Regions from separate parts of the Serratia sp. NA_112.1 genome, predicted to be linked through region 2. Evidence: predicted binding sites of a transcription regulator. Region 2 holds the regulator's gene; the other holds the start of a gene.
The links. Region 2 encodes CRP, which controls carbon source genes, mostly activating them, when cyclic AMP is high. Its sites were predicted from a motif close to ATGTGANNNNNNTCACAT; they were not measured.

Region 1: ACUTQ5_RS19870 (PTS mannitol transporter subunit IICBA) is a predicted target of CRP. The motif match lies at 2,586-2,603, and genes of this name have one in related genera.

What each region holds. Positions count from the first base shown of each region.
Region 1 is NZ_JBQZFO010000013.1:82,072-92,796, forward strand. It holds gene glyS (glycine--tRNA ligase subunit beta) at 1-1,177, shown strand, start outside; gene ACUTQ5_RS19865 (DUF3053 domain-containing protein) at 1,511-2,230, shown strand; gene ACUTQ5_RS19870 (PTS mannitol transporter subunit IICBA) at 2,779-4,698, shown strand; gene ACUTQ5_RS19875 (mannitol-1-phosphate 5-dehydrogenase) at 4,757-5,911, shown strand; gene ACUTQ5_RS19880 (MltR family transcriptional regulator) at 6,085-6,636, shown strand; gene ACUTQ5_RS19885 (LysE family translocator) at 6,633-7,241, opposite strand; gene ACUTQ5_RS19890 (aminotransferase-like domain-containing protein) at 7,382-8,848, shown strand; gene ACUTQ5_RS19895 (YibL family ribosome-associated protein) at 8,921-9,283, shown strand; gene ACUTQ5_RS19900 (class I SAM-dependent methyltransferase) at 9,315-10,094, opposite strand; gene yiiM (6-hydroxyaminopurine reductase) at 10,209-10,725, opposite strand, start outside.
Region 2 is NZ_JBQZFO010000018.1:14,042-24,766, forward strand. It holds gene btsR (two-component system response regulator BtsR) at 1-565, shown strand, start outside; gene ACUTQ5_RS21220 (helicase HerA-like domain-containing protein) at 706-2,232, shown strand; gene ACUTQ5_RS21225 (aminodeoxychorismate synthase component II) at 2,331-2,906, shown strand; gene argD (bifunctional acetylornithine/succinyldiaminopimelate transaminase) at 3,038-4,255, shown strand; gene ACUTQ5_RS21235 (YccS/YhfK family putative transporter) at 4,299-6,374, opposite strand; gene crp (cAMP-activated global transcriptional regulator CRP) at 6,429-7,061, opposite strand; gene ACUTQ5_RS21245 (OsmC family protein) at 7,441-7,848, shown strand; gene ACUTQ5_RS21250 (phosphoribulokinase) at 7,888-8,757, opposite strand; gene ACUTQ5_RS21255 (YheU family protein) at 8,909-9,142, opposite strand; gene ACUTQ5_RS21260 (hydrolase) at 9,139-10,119, opposite strand; gene ACUTQ5_RS21265 (LysE family translocator) at 10,238-10,725, shown strand, end outside.

The DNA of each region.
Region 1 (10,725 bases), on a different contig from region 2:
GCCGAACTTTATCTTCGTGGCCAACATCGAATCCAAAGATCCGCAGCAGATTATCTCCGGTAATGAGAAGGTAGTGCGTCCGCGTTTGGCCGATGCCGAGTTCTTTTTCAACACCGACCGCAAAAAACGTCTGGAAGATAACCTGCCGCGTCTGGAAACCGTGCTGTTCCAACAGCAACTGGGCACCCTGCGCGACAAGACCGATCGTATTCAGGCGCTGGCGGGCTGGGTTGCCGGCCAGATTGGTGCCGACGTTAACCACGCCACCCGTGCGGGCCTGCTGTCGAAGTGCGATCTGATGACCAACATGGTCTTCGAATTCACCGACACCCAGGGCGTGATGGGCATGCACTACGCGCGTCATGACGGCGAAGCTGAAGACGTGGCGGTTGCGCTGAACGAACAGTACCAGCCGCGCTTTGCCGGTGATGCACTGCCGGAGTCGCTGGTGGCCTGTTCGTTGGCGATTGCCGACAAGATGGACACCCTGGCCGGCATTTTCGGCATCGGGCAACATCCGAAAGGCGATAAGGATCCGTTCGCACTGCGCCGTGCTGCATTGGGGGTGCTGCGTATCATCGTCGAGAAAAACCTGACGCTGGATCTGCTGACCCTGACCGAAGAGGCCGTGCGCCTTTACGGCAGCAAGCTGACCAACGCCAAAGTTGTCGATGAAGTGGTCGAGTTCATGCTGGGCCGTTTCCGCGCCTGGTATCAGGAAGAAGGCCACGCGGTAGACACCATTCAGGCGGTGTTGGCTCGTCGTCCGACCAAACCGGCGGACTTCGATGCGCGCGTTAAAGCGGTGACCCACTTCCGTACCCTGGAAGCGGCAGCTGCACTGGCTGCGGCCAATAAACGCGTTTCCAATATCCTGGCCAAATCTACCGATACGCTCAATGACCGCGTCCATGCCTCGGTATTGAAAGAAGCGGCTGAGATTCAACTGGCGACCCATCTGGTGGTGCTGCGCGATAAGCTGGAGCCGTATTTTGCGGCAGGCAACTATCAGGATGCGTTGGTGGAGCTGGCTGACCTGCGTGAGCCGGTCGATGCGTTCTTCGACAACGTCATGGTAATGGCAGAAGACGAAGCGGTGCGTGTGAACCGTCTGACGCTGCTGAGTAAGCTGCGTGAGCTGTTCTTGCAGGTGGCGGATATCTCCGTGCTGCAATAAGCGGTTCTGCTGTGAAAAGGCGCCTGCGGGCGCCTTTTCTATTGCTGTCGGCGCAGTGGGCGGTTTTGTGTCAAACCTGTTCCTTTTAACGCTGCCAATAGCTCACTGACTTGGGGGCTGAATTGGGGGGTAGGGCTTGATTTCTTCGCTCTCAAATCATGTTCGACCTGGTTTCAGGTATCGCTATTACTTCCCTTTCACCGAAGAATAAGCCCCGAAAGGTGAATCGCGTATCGGATCGCACTCAGTTGATCTATTCTTATAGGTGCAGGGAGTGCAGCAAAAGGGACGGAGTCCGATGAAAAAGCAGGTTTATAACAGGAGTTATGTCACATGGCGGTAGGGATCCAGAGCAGAAATTTCGCGCGTTGGTTGGCCCCGGTATTGGCATTGTTGGTGGTCATGCAGCTGACTGCTTGCGGCGATAAAGAGCCGGAACAACGCAAGGCGTTTATAGATTACATACAGAACACGGTGATGCGCAGCGGCGCGAAAATCCCGACGCTGAGCGAAGATCAGAAACAGAAGTTCGGCAACTATGCTGGTGATTACGCTATTTTGGTCGGTTTTTCACAGCAGTTGTCCAAATCACTGGATGCCAGCCTGACGCCGGCGCTGGATCAAATTAACCAGATCCGCACCGCACAGGACTACATGAGCAAGCGCGATTCGCTGCAGCAATCCGTTGGGGCGCTGAACCTACTGGGGCAGCAGATCCAGTCGGCCAAGTCGCAGGCGGATACCGCCCGGGCAGCGCTGAAGCAACCTGACGATCTGAAAGCCGTGTATAACCAGGCCTACGACAAAATTGTCACCGGGCCGGCCAATGCGTTGATGCCGGTTATTCCAGCTACCGCCAGTTTCGTTCAGGATCTGGTGCAGGTTGGGGATTTCCTGCGTACACAGGGTAATCAGGTGAGCTTTAACAATAACGGCGTGCAATTGCGTACTTCCCAGCAGGCAACGCAGTACAACACCATGATGTCGAATCTGGTCGCCAAGCAGCAGGATTTACTGAACGCACAGAAAACCGTCTCAAGCGTCACCCAGTAATAGTAGAAAGGCAGAGGCTGGTATCTCGGCTTCTGCCTTTCTGTTCCAAGAATTCCCGCCCAGTCTTTCCAATCACTTGCTCACTTCTTGCGCGTCGCTTCTGTACTACACTTCAATCAATCATCTTTTTCCGATATGTAGTTTTCTTTCATTCATCGCACTGCTATTTCCCGACGGGATGAATGCTCACAGGGAAGAACACCTCCAGACCAGGATTCGGTAACCATCAATAAATAAATTGTGATTAATGTCACAATTTAAAAACAAACACGCAATGTAAAAACGTGTTCATAATCGCATTTTATTGGGATTTCAGGGCGAATCTTGCTCGTTGTATTTTTTCTACACCGATTAAATGTGATTCAGATCACTATAAGTGCCCATTGAGTGGGGTGGTATTGGTGATCTGAATCACAAAAAACTCGTGAAGTTCGCACAGTAAAAACAGCGTGATAGAGTCCATTTCGCGTACAGCCACAACACAGCTGGATCGTAACAACAATAATCACGCGCTCTATTGTCAGCGCGTAACAATAGGGGTGTGTTTTATGTTTTCACCAGACATCAAAGTCAAAGTTCAGAACTTTGGCCGCTTCTTAAGCAACATGGTGATGCCCAACATTGGCGCATTTATCGCCTGGGGTATCATCACCGCGCTATTCATTCCTACCGGTTGGCTGCCGAACGAAACCTTAGCCAAGTTGGTTGGCCCAATGATCACTTACCTGCTGCCGCTGCTGATCGGTTTCACCGGTGGCCGCTTGGTGGGGGGCGAGCGCGGCGGCGTGGTCGGTGCGATCACTACCATGGGTGTGATTGTCGGTGCCGACATGCCAATGTTCCTCGGTGCGATGATTGCCGGTCCGCTGGGCGGCTGGGCGATCAAGCATTTTGACCGCTGGGTAGACGGCAAGATCAAAAGCGGTTTTGAGATGTTGGTGAACAACTTCTCCGCTGGCATTATCGGTATGCTGCTGGCCATTCTGTCGTTTATGGCGATTGGTCCGCTGGTAGAAGGGTTGTCGCATATCCTGGCTGCCGGTGTAAATATCATGGTGACCAACAACCTGTTGCCGCTGGCGTCCATCTTCGTGGAACCGGCGAAAATCCTGTTCCTGAATAACGCGATTAACCACGGCATCTTCTCACCGCTGGGCATTCAGCAGGCGACAGAAACCGGCAAATCCATCTTCTTCCTGATCGAAGCCAACCCAGGCCCGGGTTTGGGCGTGCTGATGGCCTACATGTTCTTTGGCCGCGGCAGTGCCAAGCAGTCTGCCGGTGGTGCGGCGATCATCCACTTCTTCGGTGGTATCCACGAAATCTACTTCCCGTACGTGCTGATGAACCCACGCCTGCTGTTGGCGGTGATCCTGGGTGGCATGACCGGGGTATTCACCTTGACCCTGTTGAATGGCGGTTTGGTTTCACCGGCTTCACCGGGTTCGATTCTGGCGGTGCTGGCGATGACGCCGAAGGGCGCTTATTTCGCCAACCTGGCGGCTATCGGTGCGGCATTTGTGGTGTCATTCGTGGTCGCCAGCTTCCTGCTGAAGACCTCAAAAGTGAAAGAAGAGGACGGCCTGATCGATGCCACTCGCCGTATGCAAGAAATGAAGTCGCAGTCTAAAGGCGGCGCGGCGGCTCATGCAGCGGTCGATGGCGACCTGACCACGGTACGTAAAATCATCGTTGCCTGCGATGCCGGCATGGGTTCCAGTGCGATGGGGGCCGGGGTGCTGCGCAAAAAAGTGGCGGATGCCGGGCTGAAAAATATCTCGGTGACCAACAGCGCCATCAATAGCCTGCCGGACGATGTTGATCTGGTGATTACTCACCGCGATCTGACCGAACGAGCGATGCGCCATGCGCCACAGGCTCAGCATATCTCGCTGACCAACTTCCTCGACAGCAAGCTGTACAGCGATCTGACCGAGCGTCTGGTGGCGGCCAACAAAACCACCGATAACCAACAGAAAGTCATCAGCCGGCTTGACGATAGCTTTGAAGCGAGCGAGCAAAACCTGTTCAGACTCAGCGAAAGTAACGTGTTCCTTAACCTGCAGGCCAGCGACAAGGAACAGGCGATCCGCTTTGCCGGTGAGCAACTGGTCAAGGGCGGCTACGTCGAGCCGGAATACGTTCCTGCAATGCTGGAGCGCGAAAAACTGACCTCCACCTATCTGGGCGAGTCGATCGCCGTGCCGCACGGCACCATCGAAGCCAAAGACCGGGTACTGCGCACCGGCGTGGTGTTCTGCCAATACCCGCAGGGCGTACGTTTCGGTGATGAAGAGGACGAGGTAGCTCGGCTGGTCATCGGTATTGCCGCACGCAATAACGAACATATCCAGGTGATCACCAGCCTGACCAACGCGTTGGATGACGAGGGCGTCATCGAACGACTGGCGCATACCACCAATGTGCAGGAAGTGCTGGATCTGCTGGGCGGCAAAAAACGCGGATAACGGAATCATTTTAAGGGGTGCAGCTTGCTGCACCCTTCGACATTAGAAAGGTAGGAATATGAAAGCATTACATTTCGGTGCGGGGAATATTGGCCGTGGTTTTATCGGCAAGCTACTGGCGGACGCGCAGGCCGAACTGACCTTTGCCGACGTTAACCAGACGGTGCTGGACCTGCTCAGCAGCCGTAAAAGCTACCAGGTCAACGTGGTCGGTGAGCAGGCCCGGGTCGAGCAGGTCAACAATGTCAGCGCAGTGAATAGCGGCAGTGAAGAGGCGGTTGCGCTGATCGCCGAAGCGGATGTCGTGACCACCGCCGTGGGCCCACAGATCCTGGCTAAGATTGCTGGGACTATCGCCAAAGGGTTAATCAAACGTCGTCAGCAAGGCAACAGCCAACCGCTGAACATCATCGCCTGCGAGAACATGGTGCGTGGCACCAGCCAGTTAAAGCAGCACGTGTTCGATGTGTTGCCGCAGGAAGATCAGGCATGGGTCGAACAGCATGTTGGCTTCGTTGATTCGGCGGTTGACCGCATTGTACCGCCGACGGAAGCGGGCAGCAGCGATCCGCTGGAAGTGACGGTTGAAACCTTCAGCGAGTGGATTGTCGATCAAACCCAGTTCAAGGGCCAGCCACCGGCAATCGCCGGCATGGAGCTGACCGATAACCTGATGGCGTTTGTTGAGCGTAAGTTGTTCACGCTCAATACCGGCCATGCGATTACCGCTTATCTTGGCCAACAGGCCGGCCTGCTGACCATCCGCGATGCCATTCTCGACCCGGCGATCCGCCGTGTGGTGAAAGGTGCGATGGAAGAGAGCGGTGCAGTGCTGATCAAACGCTACGGTTTTGACGCCGCCAAGCATGCCGCTTACATTGAAAAAATCCTCAGCCGCTTTGAAAACCCCTATCTGCACGATGACGTGGAGCGTGTGGGCCGTCAGCCACTGCGTAAGCTGAGCGCTGGCGATCGCCTGATCAAGCCGCTGCTCGGCACGCTGGAATACGGTCTGCCGCATGACAATCTGATCCAGGGTATTGCCGCCGCCATGAGCTACCGCAGCGAGCAGGATCCGCAGGCCAAAGAGCTGGTGGAACTGCTGGCCAAACTGGGGCCAAAAGCGGCGCTGGCGCAAATTTCCGGCCTGCCGGCGGAAAGTGAGGTTGTAGAACAGGCCATTGCTGTGTATAACGCCATGCAGCGCCAATAGGCTATTTTACTTGCCATTTTACGGTTGGGCAGAGCTCGAATTCCTCACGTACTACGTGTACGCTCCGGATTCTGCGCGCTGTCCGCCCGCAAACTGGCTGCGACAATAACGCCTATGGTATTAAATTAGTGGCCAATACAGCATACCCCTCCCACGCCATTCGAAAAGCGACGATGGAAGAAGCACAGGCATTTGAAAATAAGGTTCTGGAACGGCTGAACGCAGGCAAGACGGTGCGCAGTTTTCTGATCGCGGCGGTAGAGCTGCTGGCGGAAGCGCTGAACGTTCTGGTGGTGCAGGTGTTCCGCAAAGATGACTATGCGGTGAAGTATGCCGTCGAACCGCTATTGTCCGGCGCCGGTCCATTGGGTGAGCTGTCGGTACGCCTGAAGCTGATGTATGGGCTGGGGGTGATCTCACGTCACGAATACGAAGACGCCGAACTGCTGATGGCGATGCGTGAAGAACTGAACCACGACGGGGCGGAATACCGTTTTGTCGATGATGAAATCCTCGGGCCGTTCGGTGAACTGCATTGCGTGGCTGCGCTGCCGCCGGTACCGACCTTCCTGCAGCCCGGCGAAGCGGAAGAATCGCTGATCGCCATGCAGCGTCAGCGATACCAACAGGTGTTACGTTCCACTATGGTGCTGTCGGTCACCGATCTGATCGCCGGCATCGGTGCCAAGCAACCGTCCCGGCTTTCCCCGCTTGGCCGCAATTAAGCAAAGGCCGCGCGCCACTCGTCGAATAACAGCCACAGTGCCGTGGCTGCCATCAAGCCCGCCATGACGCCGTTAAACAACCGCAGTTTCCAGGTCACGCGTAGCGCATCACGCAGCCGATCGCCCAATATCGCCCACACCAGTACGCAAGGAATGTTCAGGGCGGTGAAACCGGCAATGATCATCAGCGTATGGCCAAGGCTGGCCCCTTCACGCGGGGTGAACAGAATGGCGACGTTAATCGCCATCAGCCAGGCTTTGGGATTCACCGCCTGAAACAGCGCGCCGTTGAGCAAGCGCATCGGCTGTGCCTGCTGTTTGGCATCCGGCGAGGTTGCCTGGAACAGCTTCCACGACAACCACAGTAAATAGGCACAGCCAATCACCGCCAGCGGGAAACGTATCGCTCCGGCCCAACTCAGCACCAGCGCCAGCAGGCTAGTGGTCAGGGCCAACTGTACCCCACAACCCAGGCTGATGCCGAACACCATCGGCATGGTGCGGCGCAGACCAAAATTGACCCCGGACGAGGCCAGCAGCAGGTTGTTGGGGCCGGGGGTGATCGACATCACCGTGACATAACTGATAAAGGCGGAGTCCAGCATAATGGGTTCCTTACAAGGGCTGAGAAGCAAGGGAACCAGCATAAAACCTACAGGCAGATGGTGACAGAACCAAAAACCCGCTATTGTCATGGATACAGTTGTATCAAATTTAAACTGTACCCATTGCCTGGAGACAAACTGTGACCTTGCTCGATGAAATGCCGGAAACGCGCTACCAGCAGCTGGCGGATACGCTGGCAGAAGCCATACGCCGTGGCACGTTGCTACCCGGCAGCCGTTTACCTTCGGTGCGCCGTTGCGCGCAAAGCCATAGCGTCAGTATCAATACCGTGGTGGCGGCTTACCGCACCCTGGAAGATCGCGGGCTGATAGAGGCACGGCCACAGTCCGGTTTTTATGTCTGCAACACCTTGCCGGCGCTGAAAGCTGCTTCGCCGACCAGCAACCGGATAGAGCCACCGGCAGATGACGTACTGGCGTTGATCGACACGGTGTTCGCCGCCCAGCAAAACCCGGCATTCACCAATCTTTCGCTGGCCTGCCCACAGACTTCTGATTTCTATCCCGGTGGCAAGTTGGGGCGGATGCTTTCGTCGCAGTTACGCCGTCAGCCGAATTTAATCGGTCAATATGCGCTACCGCCCGGTAGCCTGCGGCTGCGACAGCAGGTAGCCCGTCGTTCGATGACGCTGGGCATGCTGCTGGAACCCGGCGATATCACGTTGACTCATGGCTGCATGGAGGCGCTGCAACTGGCGCTGCGCGTGACCACCAAACCGGGCGATTGTATTGGCCTGGAGTCACCGACCTATTTTTATCTGCTGCCGCTGCTGGCCAGCCTGGGGCTGAAGGCGTTGGAAATTCCTACCGATCCGCAGCACGGGCTGTCGCTGGATGCGCTGGAGCTGTTGCTCAATGAAAAGCGACTGAACGCAGTAATCGCCATGCCGACGGTGCAAAACCCGTTGGGTTGCACCATGCCGCAGGCGGCGAAAAAACGTTTGGCGCGGTTGATGAACGATCACCAGGTACCTCTGATAGAAGATGGGTTGTACGCAGAACTGCAATTCGGCGGTGCGCTGTCCCCGGCGGTAAAATCTTTCGATCGCGACGGTTGGGTGTTGTTTTGTTCGAGCTTTACCAAGACCCTGGCACCGGACTTTCGCATCGGTTGGATCAGTGGGGGGCGCTTTAACGAGGCGTTGCGCAAGCTGAAGGCGGTGTCGTCGATGTCCGAGTCGCAGTTGCTGTCGGAAACTCTGGCGATGTTTCTGGAAACCGGTGGATACGATCACCATCTGCGCAACCTGCGTAAACGCTACGCCGCTCAGGTGGATGAGGCACGGGCGCTGATTGCGCGTCACTTCCCACGTGGCACCCGGGCGACACAACCCGCGGGCGGATTCGTGTTTTGGGTGGAGTTCCCGGTCGGGGTCGACAGCGTGGCGTTGTTCCACCAGATGCTGGAGGAACAAATTTGCCTGACACCGGGCACGCTGTATTCCCCCAGTGGCCGCTATCGTAACGCGTTGCGGCTTTCCTGCTGCTACCCGTTTAATGCCCGTTACAGCCAGGCACTGGCGCGTGTTGGTGCCAAAGCCTGCGAGATGAGCGGCTTGCCACCGGGCATCGCGCAAGACGAGTAACCACGCGCGCATTTTGCTACAATGTGGACATCATTGATTAGCGTGCCGTATCGGCACAACAGGCCAGAAACCATGAAAGAAATAGAAAAGGCAGAGATCAAGCGCCTTAGCGACCTGCTGGACGCCCTCAAGCACAAAGACACCCTGATTATCCAACAGGGTAATCTTGACCTGATTGCTCAGCACACCAAAGAAAAAGAGAAGATGGCAGCGGAGATCGAGCGCCTGAAAGGCGTGCGCGTTGAGAAGCTGAGCGCCGAAGCGCAAAAGCTGAGCAAACTGCCGTTCAATCGTGAAATCACCAAGAAAGAGCAGGCGGATATGGGCACGTTGAAGAAAAACGTGCGCGGCCTGATCGTGGTGCACCCGATGACCGCACTGGGCCGTGAAATGGGCCTGAAAGTGGTCACCGGCTACGCCAGAAAAGCTTTCTGATTGCTGGGGCGCCTTTTGTGGCGCCCGGTTTTCATCGCTTGGTGGTGAAATACACCTTGGTCTGATAGGGCACTGTCACCGTATTCTTGCCCTGCAATTCCCCTTCCTCTGCCACCAACTGCCGAATCTGTTCGATCACCTGTTCCTGCTGCTCGTGCGGCAAGGCGGCGATAAAGCTGGTGGAGCGCACCCGGTTATAAATCACATCTTCTATTGCGCCCTGGTGGCCGAGCATAAACACCTGTTCCTGCAGCGGTTCTAATCCTTTGGACGGGAAAAGTTTACGCCATTCACCGGTGTAGAAACGCGGCGCGTCGCCTTCATGGCGGTCGACAATCTGATTGAGTTTACGCACCCAACTCACGCGCGCATCGCGCATGTTCCACACCAGGCCAAGTTTGCCGCCGGGCTTGAGGATGCGCTGGATTTCGGCCAAAGCCTGCTGCGTGGCAAACCAGTGGAAGGACTGCGCGCAAACTACCGCGTCGACCGACTCATCCGGCAATGGGATAGATTCCGCGGTGCCTGCCAATGTTTTCACCTGCGGCAGCGCCGCCGACAGCTTTTCCAGCATTTGGGCCACGGGTTCGACGGCGATCACCTGCGCACCGGTTTCCAGCAGGCGAGGGGTGAACTTGCCGGTGCCGGCACCGAGATCGAGAGCCGTCATACCGGCGTGCAGGCCGATGGTGTCGCGCAGCCAGGTCGCTATCTCCGGCGGATAATCCGGACGCCCTTTAACGTAACGATCGGCGTTGGCCTGGTAGCCTTCGGCTGCTGCAGGGTGAATCGAATGAGACGGGGTGTTCATAACTTTGCTCCTGCCTGAATGAGGTTGCCGGAACAACCGACGCTGAACAGTATAGGCCGGTGAAAAAGTTAAGCGCTGTAGGCAGCGTCAGGTTTTATTTTCCACCGGTCTGTTTTAGCGGCCCAGCAAGCGGCGATTAAAGTCTTCGAGACGTCCTTCGCTGATGCGCGTCAGCATGGTTTTGCTCCAGCTGGCAGACAGCCCGGCCACCGCCAGCAGGCGACGATACTGCTCTTCATCAAATGGCATATGCCAGGCGATGCCAATGGCTTCGGCGACCGAGACATCACTGTTGCGCGTCATCAGTTCCAGCGGGTGATCGCCGCTGACCTTGCCGGCAGATACCACGCGGTACAGCCAGCCGCAGCGGCCGCTTTGCTGCATCAGCACCGAGATCTCATCGATAGCAAAATGGTAGTTGAGCTTGAAGCAGGGAGAACGCGGCTGGGTGACCTGGATCAGCGCTTTGCCCCAGCGGAAGATATCGCCCATAAACACGTTATGTTCGGTCAGCCCGAGGGTAGAAATGTTCTCGCCAAAAGCGGGCGCGCTGAACTTTTCCGCTTGTGCCGGGAACTGTTCACGCCAGTGGTCATAATGTTCACGTGGATAGTGACACAGCGCACGGTCC
Region 2 (10,725 bases):
TATCCAGATGCCGCGCCTCACCGGGCTGGAGATGGTAGGCATGCTCGATCCCAATCGTATGCCGCACATCGTCTTTCTGACCGCCTACGACGAATATGCGGTGCAGGCTTTTGAAGAACATGCGTTTGATTATCTGCTGAAACCGGCGGAGCCGAAGCGGTTGAGCAAAACGCTGCAGCGCCTGCAGCAGCGCCGCGGGCAGCAGAATGTCGCGGCACTGGATGAGAGTGCCGGCTATCTGAAATACATTCCCTGTTCCGGCCACAGTCGCATCTACCTGCTGCGTTTTGACGAGGTGGTGGCTGTCCGTTCGCGGTTGAGCGGGGTGTTCGTGGTGCGCAATGACGGCATGGAGTGTTTCACCGAACTGACGCTGCGGACGCTGGAACTCCGTACGCCGCTGGTACGCTGCCACCGCCAGTATCTGGTCAACCTGGAGCAGGTACGCGAAATTCGCTTCGAGGACAGCGGTGCGGCGGAGATGATCATGCCGGCCGGAGAACCGGTGCCGGTCAGCCGCCGCTACCTGAAAGCTCTGAAGGAAGAGCTGGGACTGCGGGGTTAGGGCGATTCTGAAATTATTGGCTTTGCGGGCGTCTTGATGACGCCCTTTTTGTTTGTCCTTGACGGGGTTACGCCGCGCTTATAGCTTTATTGACATCAACAGGCGCTTTTCGCGCCGGGTCAGCGTCAAAGGAAAAGAAAATGAGTGAAGCACGGATTATCGCCAAAGCGATGAAAGACGGGAAACCGGTACAGGATCTGGCGATCCTGCCCGCTTTGGCGAACCGCCATGGTCTGATCACCGGCGCAACCGGGACGGGTAAAACCGTGACGCTGCAAAAAATGGCCGAGCAGTTCTCGCGTATCGGCATTCCGGTATTTTTGTCCGACGTGAAAGGCGACCTGTCGGGGATTGGTGCCGAAGCCGTGCCTTCCGAGAAACTGCAGACACGCCTGACGGCCATTGGCGTCACTGACTGGCAGTCTCAGGCCTGTACCATTATTCCATGGGACATTTACGGCGAGAAGGGTCACCCAATCCGCGCCACTGTGTCTGATTTGGGCCCGCTGCTGCTGGGGCGTTTGCTGGATCTGAACGAAGTGCAAAGTGGCGTGCTGCAGTTGGTGTTCAAAATTGCCGACGATAACGCGCTGCTGTTGTTGGACATGAAAGATCTGCGTGCCATGGTGCAGTACGTGGGTGACAACGCCAAACAGTTCCAGACCCAATACGGCAATATTTCTTCGGCTTCGGTGGGCGCTATCCAGCGTGGGCTGTTGACGCTGGAAGAGCAGGGTGCCAACCAGTTCTTCGGCGAACCGATGCTCGACATCAACGACCTGATGAAAACCGATGCCAATGGCCACGGGGTGATTAACCTGCTGGCGGCGGACAAACTGATTAATCAGCCGAAGCTGTATTCGGTGTTCCTGCTGTGGCTGCTGGCCGAATTGTTCGAACACCTGCCAGAGGTGGGCGACCCGGAACAGCCAAAGCTGGTGTTCTTCTTTGATGAAGCACATCTGCTGTTCAATGATGCGCCGGCGGCATTGCTGACTAAAATCGAGCAGGTGGTACGCCTGATCCGCTCCAAAGGCGTCGGCATCTACTTTGTGACCCAGAACCCGCTGGATATTCCGGACAGCGTGCTGGGTCAGCTAGGCAACCGCGTACAGCATGCGTTGCGTGCTTTTACTCCTCGCGACCAGAAGGCGGTGAAGGCGGCGGCACAAACCATGCGTGCCAATCCGGCCTTCGACGCCGAAACGGCGATCACCGAACTGGGCGTAGGCGAGGCGCTGGTGTCGTTCCTGGATGAGAAAGGGCGGCCAAATGTGGTGGAGCGAGCGATGGTGATCGCACCGGAATCCAAAATGGGCATGCTGGGGGCCGAAGGGCTGAACAGTGCGATCAACAAGTCGCCGCTGTATGGCCGCTACGAGGACATGATTGACCGAGAATCCGCTTATGAGAAGTTATCTTCGTCAGGTTTTGCTACCGTCGGCACGCCGCAACCGGGTCAGCCGGCGCAGCAACCACAGGCGCAGCAGCAGGCGGGCGGTGGCTTGATGGGCGGTCTGAACGATATCCTGTTTGGTTCCACCGGCCCGCGCGGTGGCAAGCGTGACGGTATCGTCCAGACCGCCGCCAAGAGCATGGCGCGCGACCTTGGCCGCCAGATCCTGCGTGGGGTGCTGGGGTCGATTATGGGCGGTCGCAAAAAGTAAGCTGAAATTATCGCTGGCGGCAGTATTGCAGGGGCGTTGTATAATGCACCGGTGTCAATCGGGGCGAGCCCCTTACTATGCTGTTTGTTGGAACCCCTATGCTGCTGCTAATCGATAACTACGATTCTTTTACCTATAACCTTTACCAGTACTTCTGCCAATTAGGTGCCGAAGTGCTGGTGAAGCGTAACGATGAACTGCAACTGGCCGATATCGAAAGGCTGGCCCCGCAGCATTTGGTTATCTCCCCTGGCCCTTGCACCCCAAACGAAGCCGGCATCTCGCTGGCAGCTATTCGGTATTTCGCCGGCAAGCTGCCGATCCTTGGCGTTTGCCTGGGGCACCAGGCACTGGGGCAGGCCTTTGGCGCTAAGGTAGTGCGTGCCCGTGAGGTAATGCACGGTAAAACCTCGGCGATCCGGCATTTCGACAGCGGTATTTTTCACGGGCTGAACAATCCGTTGACCGTGACCCGCTACCACTCGCTGGTGCTTGAGGCCGCTACTTTGCCGGACTGTTTTGAAGTGACGGCCTGGAGCGAGCGCGACGGCGTACACGATGAAATTATGGGGATCCGTCACCGCCAACTGGCGCTGGAAGGGGTACAGTTCCACCCGGAGAGCATCCTTAGCGAGCAGGGCCACCAGCTGTTGGATAATTTCCTTAAAAGTTAATTGGTTAAGTTTTTTTTAACTGCGAAGACGATTTGCGTTTGCCCTTTATTGGTTTTTTATGCATATTTTGTGATTATATTCTCACTTGATCGCAACCAAAAGACTGAGTCAAATTCAGGGTGGGCCCCATAATGACCGAAAAATCCGCAGTTAACCGCAGTACCTTTGACCAGGTTATCCTGCCTGTTTATGCACCCGCGCAGTTTGTTCCGGTCAGGGGCAAAGGCAGCCGCGTGTGGGACCAGCAGGGGAAAGAGTATATCGATTTCTCAGGCGGCATTGCGGTGACGGCGTTAGGGCACTGTCACCCGGCTTTGGTCGAGGCGCTGAAACAGCAGGGCGAAACCCTGTGGCATACCAGCAACGTTTTTACTAACGAGCCGGCGCTGCGTCTGGCCACCAAGTTGATCAACGTCACCTTTGCCGACCGGGTGTTTTTCGCCAACTCCGGCGCAGAAGCCAACGAAGCGGCCTTCAAGCTGGCTCGTCATTACGCCATTACCCGCCACAGTCCGTATAAAACCAAAATCATCGCGTTTTATAATGCTTTCCACGGTCGCACGCTATTCACCGTCTCGGTGGGTGGGCAGGCCAAGTATTCGGATGGTTTTGGGCCAAAACCGGCTGACATCGTGCACGTCCCCTTCAACGACCTGGCGGCGGTGAAAGCAGTGATGGACGACCACACCTGTGCGGTGGTGATGGAACCGATCCAGGGGGAAGGGGGCATTACCCCGGTTAACGCCGAATTCCTCAAGGGAGTACGCGAACTGTGCGACAAGCACCAGGCGCTGCTGGTGTTCGACGAAGTGCAAAGCGGCATGGGGCGCAGCGGCAAGCTGTTTGCCTATATGCATTATGGTGTGGCGCCGGACATTCTCACCACGGCCAAAGCGCTTGGCGGCGGTTTCCCGGTCAGTGCCATGCTGACCACCGAAGAGATCGCCTCGGTGATGCAGGTCGGTGCCCACGGCACCACTTACGGCGGTAATCCGCTGGCCTGTGCTGTGGCGGAAGCGGCGTTGGACGTGATCAATACGCCGGAAGTGCTGAGCGGCATTGAGTTGCGTCATGGGTTATACGTGCAGGCGTTAAAGAAAATTGGCGAGAAGTACGGTGTTTTCAGCGATATTCGCGGCATGGGCCTGCTGATTGGCGCTGAATTAACACCGCAATACCACGGCAAAGCGCGCGATTTCCTGACCGCAGCTGCCGCTCGTGGGCTGATGATCCTCAATGCCGGGCCAAATGTGATCCGCTTTGCCCCTTCGCTGGTGGTGGAAACCCAAGACATCGACCAGGGTATGGCGCTGTTTGAGCTGGCGGTGCAGGACGTGATTAACGCTTAATTTGCTATTTGCTGCATGGTTAACCGGGCGCCGTGTGGCGCCCTTATTCATCGCGCAGTTTGCGTTTCAGCCAGATGCCGTGGTGTGGGCGTTGGCTCCAGGCTAATGACGAGATGGTATGCATGACGCTCAGGTGCGAAAGAATGCGCCGCAGGTGGCGCTCCATTTCGGTCACCGGCATCTCAGGGTGCAAATCCGGCGGCTGCATAATGCTGTTGCCACTGCTCGGCCCGTCGTACTCCAGCCGTTGCTGGCAGCTTTGCAGCGCAATCTCGCAAGATTGCAGATACTCCTCCGCCAGCTTTGGCGTCAGCATATAGTGCTCGCGCGCCAGGATAGTCATTGCATTCAGATGCTCGACAATAAACTGGCTGTGCGTCACCCACAGGCGCATATCCGCCAGATAGTTCGATTCAAACCCCGGCTCCTGCATGGCCTGATTCAGCGAGGTGAATAACGCATTGTGCGCCTGATTGACCTGCATACGTGCGTAGGCCAGTGCACTGGGATCTGGCTCTTGCTCTTCCAGCAACAGACGTAATGCCTGCTGATCGTTTTCCAGCGCCTGATGGGCATTCTTGCGCAGTAATCCGCTTTGCCACTGTGGCCACAGCCAGATGGTACTGCCGAACACCAGCACGCAGCCGATCAGCGTGTCGATCAGCCGCGGCACCAGGAAATGTGTGCCGTTGAGGGCCAGCAGTTGCAGGGTGTAGACCGCCGTCACCGTAAAACCAATAACCGCCAATCCGTAGTTTTTACGTGAAACCAGATAGGCCAGCAGCGTAATCACCAGCATCACGCTCAGGGTCTCGGCTTCGGGCAGTTGTAATTGCAGCAGACCGGCGGCGATGACGAGTCCGGCCAGAGTACCGAGCGCACGGTGCTGGATGCGCACCCGGGTGGCATTGTAGCCGTTCTGGCTTACCAGCATGATAGTGAGCAGGATCCAGTAGGGTTTCGGCAGGTTGAACATCATCCCGAGGCTGCTGCCTGCCGCCAGCGTGACGCCTAATCGTGCCGCATTACGCATGGCATTGGATTTGAACGACAGATAACTGACCAGCGCCGGCCAAAACGGCAGGCGGTTTTGATTGGCCATCAGGTCACGCCGGTAGAGTGGATGCTGGGTACGCAGCAGGCGGGCGATGCGGCTGAAGTGGTAGTAGCAGAACTGCCCAACCGGATTCTCCGGGTGCTGTGCCGCCACTTTTTCCAATGCTGTCAGTTCATTGCCCATATTGAAGCGTTGCGAATGTTGGTGGTAGAGAATATCGTGCGCCACCGTGCGCAGCCGATTGGCAATTACCTGCGCATTGCGGCGGATAATGGCTTCGGCCTGGCTCTGTTCTACCAGTTTTTGCACCTCTTCCGGCAGGTGCAGGCTGACGGTGATGTGTTCCTGCAAATCCAGCGCGACCTGGAAGGTGCGTTGCAGGCGCTTTTGTTCGAGATTGCTGGCATGGGGGAGAAAATTAAGTTGTTGATACAGCAAGGTGATCAGATCCATGACCTTTTGCTGGCGCACCAGCAGGGGAGGTAATGCGGTCTGCGGGTCGGTGTGCTGGGTCAACAGCGAATATTTGGCTTCGAAGTAGTCCGCCAGTTCCAGATAGAGCTGATTAAGCGACTCGCGCATCGGCTGTTCTTTCCACAGCTTGAACCAGAACCAGGTAAACAGGCCGTACCAGGCCGTGCCCACGATATATAACACCGGCGCGTGCCAAAGCGGCACCGTACCGGCCATGCTGAGGGAGAAGATGGCGGCAACTAGCGCAGCAGGCAGCAGACGGGCGTGTAGCGGGCTTATTTCACCGTTGACACCGAGCAGCAGCGCCAGGCCGAGCATCAGTATCGGCAGCGGCAACTGCCACAACAGAGCTTGCTGCAGCAACAAACTGCTGAATGCAAACAGTGAACCGCCGACGATCAGGCGTTTAAAGAAGCGTTTATGAGGCGTGTCCAGCCCGGCGATGTTGCAGCAGGCGGGAACCAGGGAAAATAGCAGGCCGTATTGTAGTTGGCCGATCAACAGCCCGAGCAGAACCGGCAGGCACAGCACCAGCGTTTGTCGTAGTGCGTAATTAACTTCCGGATGATAAATCAGTCGGCGCCACATGATGACTAGGGGCATAAAAAAACGGCGCGAATTATCGCGCCGTTTTTTCAGTGATTAACGGGTGCCGTAAACGACAATAGTTTTGCCGTGGGCGGAGATCAGGTTTTGATCTTCCAGCATTTTCAGAATACGACCAACGGTTTCACGTGAGCAACCGACGATCTGGCCAATTTCCTGACGGGTAATTTTAATCTGCATACCATCCGGGTGGGTCATGGCATCAGGCTGTTTCGCCAGGTTCAGCAGGGTTTGCGCGATGCGGCCTGTAACGTCCAGGAAAGCAAGGTTACCCACTTTCTCAGAGGTGATCTGCAGACGGTTTGCCATCTGAGCTGACAGGCGCATCAGGATGTCCGGGTTAACCTGAATCAACTGGCGGAATTTCTTGTAGGAAATTTCAGCCACTTCACAGGCGGTTTTCGCCCTAACCCAGGCGCTACGCTCCTGACCTTCTTCAAATAATCCAAGCTCGCCGATGAAATCCCCCTGGTTAAGGTAGGACAGGATCATCTCTTTACCTTCTTCATCCTTAATCAGCACCGCGACGGAGCCTTTGACGATGTAGTAAAGCGTTTCGGCTTTTTCACCTTGGTGAATCAGCGTACTTTTGGATGGATATTTGTGGATATGGCAATGAGACAGGAACCATTCGAGAGTAGGGTCTGTTTGCGGTTTGCCGAGAACCATTCGCTGTTATCCTCTGTTGTTATCGCTGCCTTGTGTCACAGGGGTCAGAGTTCCCTGTAAAACGTGCTGTCGCCGTTGTTTTAATGGTAGCTGGCAGCAGGTTTTGAGGCGTGTCATAAATATACGCTGTCGCTCTAGCATATTAACTTGCCGGGAGAGCTGCAAGCTACATTCTGTTAACATACCGGTAAAGGAGCCTTTCCCTGGGAGTTTCCCTGAAATCAGTGTCCCGGAAAGATTTATTGCGGCTCTGTTTGTAGCACAGAGTGAGGCGGGTGTCTTGTGTTGTCTCGCTTCAGCATGATTAGCATCAGGTTCCGTTGCCAGTTTCTATGCGAAAGCGTAGTCTGATTTTAAGAAATTAACCGGAGTGACCAGCATGCAGGCAAGAGTTAAGTGGGTGGAAGGGTTGACGTTTCTGGGCGAATCCGCGTCTGGCCATCAGGTATTGATGGACGGCAACGCCGGCGATAAAGCGCCCAGTCCGATGGAAATGGTGCTGATGTCGGTGGGAGGATGCAGCGCGATAGATGTGGTGTCGATCCTGCAAAAAGGACGCAACGACGTGCGTGATTGCGAGGTGAAGCTGACCTCTGAAAGGCGCGAAGAAGCGCCACGGTTGTTTACCCATATCAACCTGCATTTCATCGTCACCGGTAAAGATTTAAGTGACAAAATTGTTGAGCGCGCGGTGAATCTTTCCGCCGAGAAGTACTGTTCGGTGTCATTGATGCTGAGCAAGGCCGCCAGCGTGACCCACAGTTTTGAGATCCGCGCGGTGTCCTGATAGATAAAGGGGCGCGGTCCGTTGCCGCGCTCCGGTAAGTTAGCCGATTTTTTTGCCTTCCAGCAGTTGCTGCACCAGCGGCGCCATAATCAACTCCATTGCCAATCCCATTTTGCCGCCCGGCACCACCAGCGTATTGATATGCGAGATAAAAGATCCCTGCAGCATCGCCAGCAGATAAGGGAAATCGATCTGATCCAGGCCGCGGAAGTGGATCACCACAAAGCTCTCGTCCAGCGAGGGGATCGCCTTGGCGGCGAACGGGTTGGAGGTATCTACCGTCGGCACCCGCTGGAAGTTGATATGGGTGCGCGAAAACTGCGGTGTGATGTAGTTGATGTAGTCTTCCATCGAACGCACCACTGAATCCATCACCGCTTCACGGGAGTGGCCACGCTCGCCGGTATCGCGAATTAACTTTTGGATCCATTCCAGGTTAACAATAGGCACCACGCCGACCAGCAAGTCGACATGCTTGGCCACGTCGTTGTGTTCGGTCACTACGCCGCCGTGCAGCCCTTCATAAAACAGCACGTCGGTCGGTGCCGGTAAGGCTTCCCACGGGGTAAAGGTCCCCGGTACCTGGTTATAGGGCACCGCTTCATCGTAGGTGTGCAGATACTTGCGTGAACGACCGGTGCCGTTGGTACCGTACTCGCTAAAGCTTTGTTGCAGCAGGCCAAAATCGTTCGCTTCGGGGCCGAAATAGCTGATATGACGGCCAAGATCGCGCGCTTTGCGGATCGCCGCGTCCATTTCCGGCCGGGTATAGCGGTGGAAACTGTCACCTTCCAGCTCCGCGGCGCGGATGTTCAACTGCTGAAAGATTTTACGGAACGCCACGCTGGTGGTGGTGGTGCCGGCACCGCTGGAGCCGGTCACTGCGATAACGGGATGTTTGGCGGACATGGTGATGGGTCACTCCGTGTTTAATGCGCAGGCGTCAGTTAAAATTTTTGGTCTGTTTGACACCTTTTCGCCAAGGGCAAAATTCCGCGCGTTGGTTTGCAATCCCTCATTGTTACCTGATTTTTTCCGTCAGTCATAGAACCGACAGTCACTAAATTTCTTCTTGCCCGGCACGGAACTGCCCGCGCGGCATGATGTTGATGGTCTCATGCAGTTCTGACCATACCAGTAGCACCTCGCCGTTTTTCAATTGGCGGCGCACGTCTTCCACTTTATGTTCCAGGGAACGTTCATGCTCACCGTAGTCGGTCCCTTCGCGCAGCACAAAGGATTCAATCAGGCTATTGAGGGTCTCGGTTTCCAGTTCTTTCCAGGGGATGATCACTTGATTGTTTCCAGGTAAGGGGCAAGCCAGGATGGAATACGGTATTCCAGCCACATATGGGGTTTTTTCAATGTACCGCCGACAAAACCGACGTGGCCGCCAAACTCGGTCAACTGATATTCAATGTTGTGCGGCAGCGTGGCGGTTTCGGGGATCACTTCGTCGGTCATAAAAGGATCGTCCTTGGCATGGATGATCAACAGCGGCGTTTGGATCGACGGCAGCAGTGGCAGGGCGCTGCAACGGCGGTAATAATCGGTGGCATCGCTAAAGCCATGGATGCGCGAGGTAATCGCATCATCAAAGTCGCGGATCCGACGCAATGCCTTGAGCTGCGGCAGCTTGAGCGGCAGGGTATCAGGATAGTGCAGCAGTTTACGGGTGGCGTTTTGTTTCAACTGGCCGAGCAGGTAGTGCTGATAAACCCGCGAGAAGCCTTGATCCATCCGCCATGAGCAAGGTTCCAGCATCAATGGCGCAGAAACCACCACCGCCGCCTGCAGCAGACTGTCGGCGCCCTGCTGTGCCAGATAACAGGCCAGCATATTGCCGCCGAGTGAGACGCCAACGGCAGCGGTGGGGGCTTCTCCGTAGGTAGTACGCAGCCACTGGAGGAAGAAGCGCGCATCTTCCGTTTCACCGGAATGATAGATGCGTTGCTTGCGGTTCGGCACGCCACTGCAACCGCGAAAATGCATTACCACCCCGAGCCAGCCCTTTTCACGCCAGGCGTTGAGTTGACCATGGGCATAGGGGCTGTAGAAACTGCCTTCCAGGCCATGGAACAGCACCACGCGCGGCTTGCCGCCGGCCTGAGCCGGATCTTCGCTCCAGGCGAGATCGACAAAGTCACCGTCGGGCAGTTCCAGCCGTTGCCAGTGGGGTTTCAACTGCACGTGGCGACGCACCAGCCGTGGTAGCAGCGTTTGCAGATGGGGATTACTGGCCCCGCTCAACGGGCGAAAGGATTCATGCATAGCTTGAATTAAATTCTTATTGGCCACTCTTGTGGGATGATTAGTGCGCTGATAGCTTCACTACCCTGAGTTAACAATAATACTGCAAAAAATGACCTGGGTGAGGAGCGCCCGCCTGATGGATGCGAGTTTATTTCTTTCGATGTTAGGTTTTCTGTGGGTTGCCGCGATCACACCTGGCCCCAACAATATGTTACTGACCACTTCCGGTGCCAACTTCGGCTTTATGCGTTCACTGTTGCTGATGATTGGCATCATGCTCGGCATGCAAAGCATTTTGCTGTTGGTGGCGTTCGGCGTCGGCAGCTTGATTCTGGTTTATCCGGCGCTGCATCTGGTGCTGAAAATTCTCGGAAGCCTGTATCTGCTGTGGCTGGCATGGAAAGTGGCTACCGCCGCTTATGAAAAACTTGAAACCGACGTGGCACCGCCCAAACCGATACGGCTGTACCAGGGTTGGCTGCTACAGTTCCTTAATCCCAAGGCCTGGTTGATGGCGCTGGGGGCGGTGGCCAGCTTCAGCCTGGCTGGTGCTCAATACAACTCCTCTATTCTGGCGATCTCACTGGGCATATTCGTGGTGAACATCATTGCCGGCGTGATTTG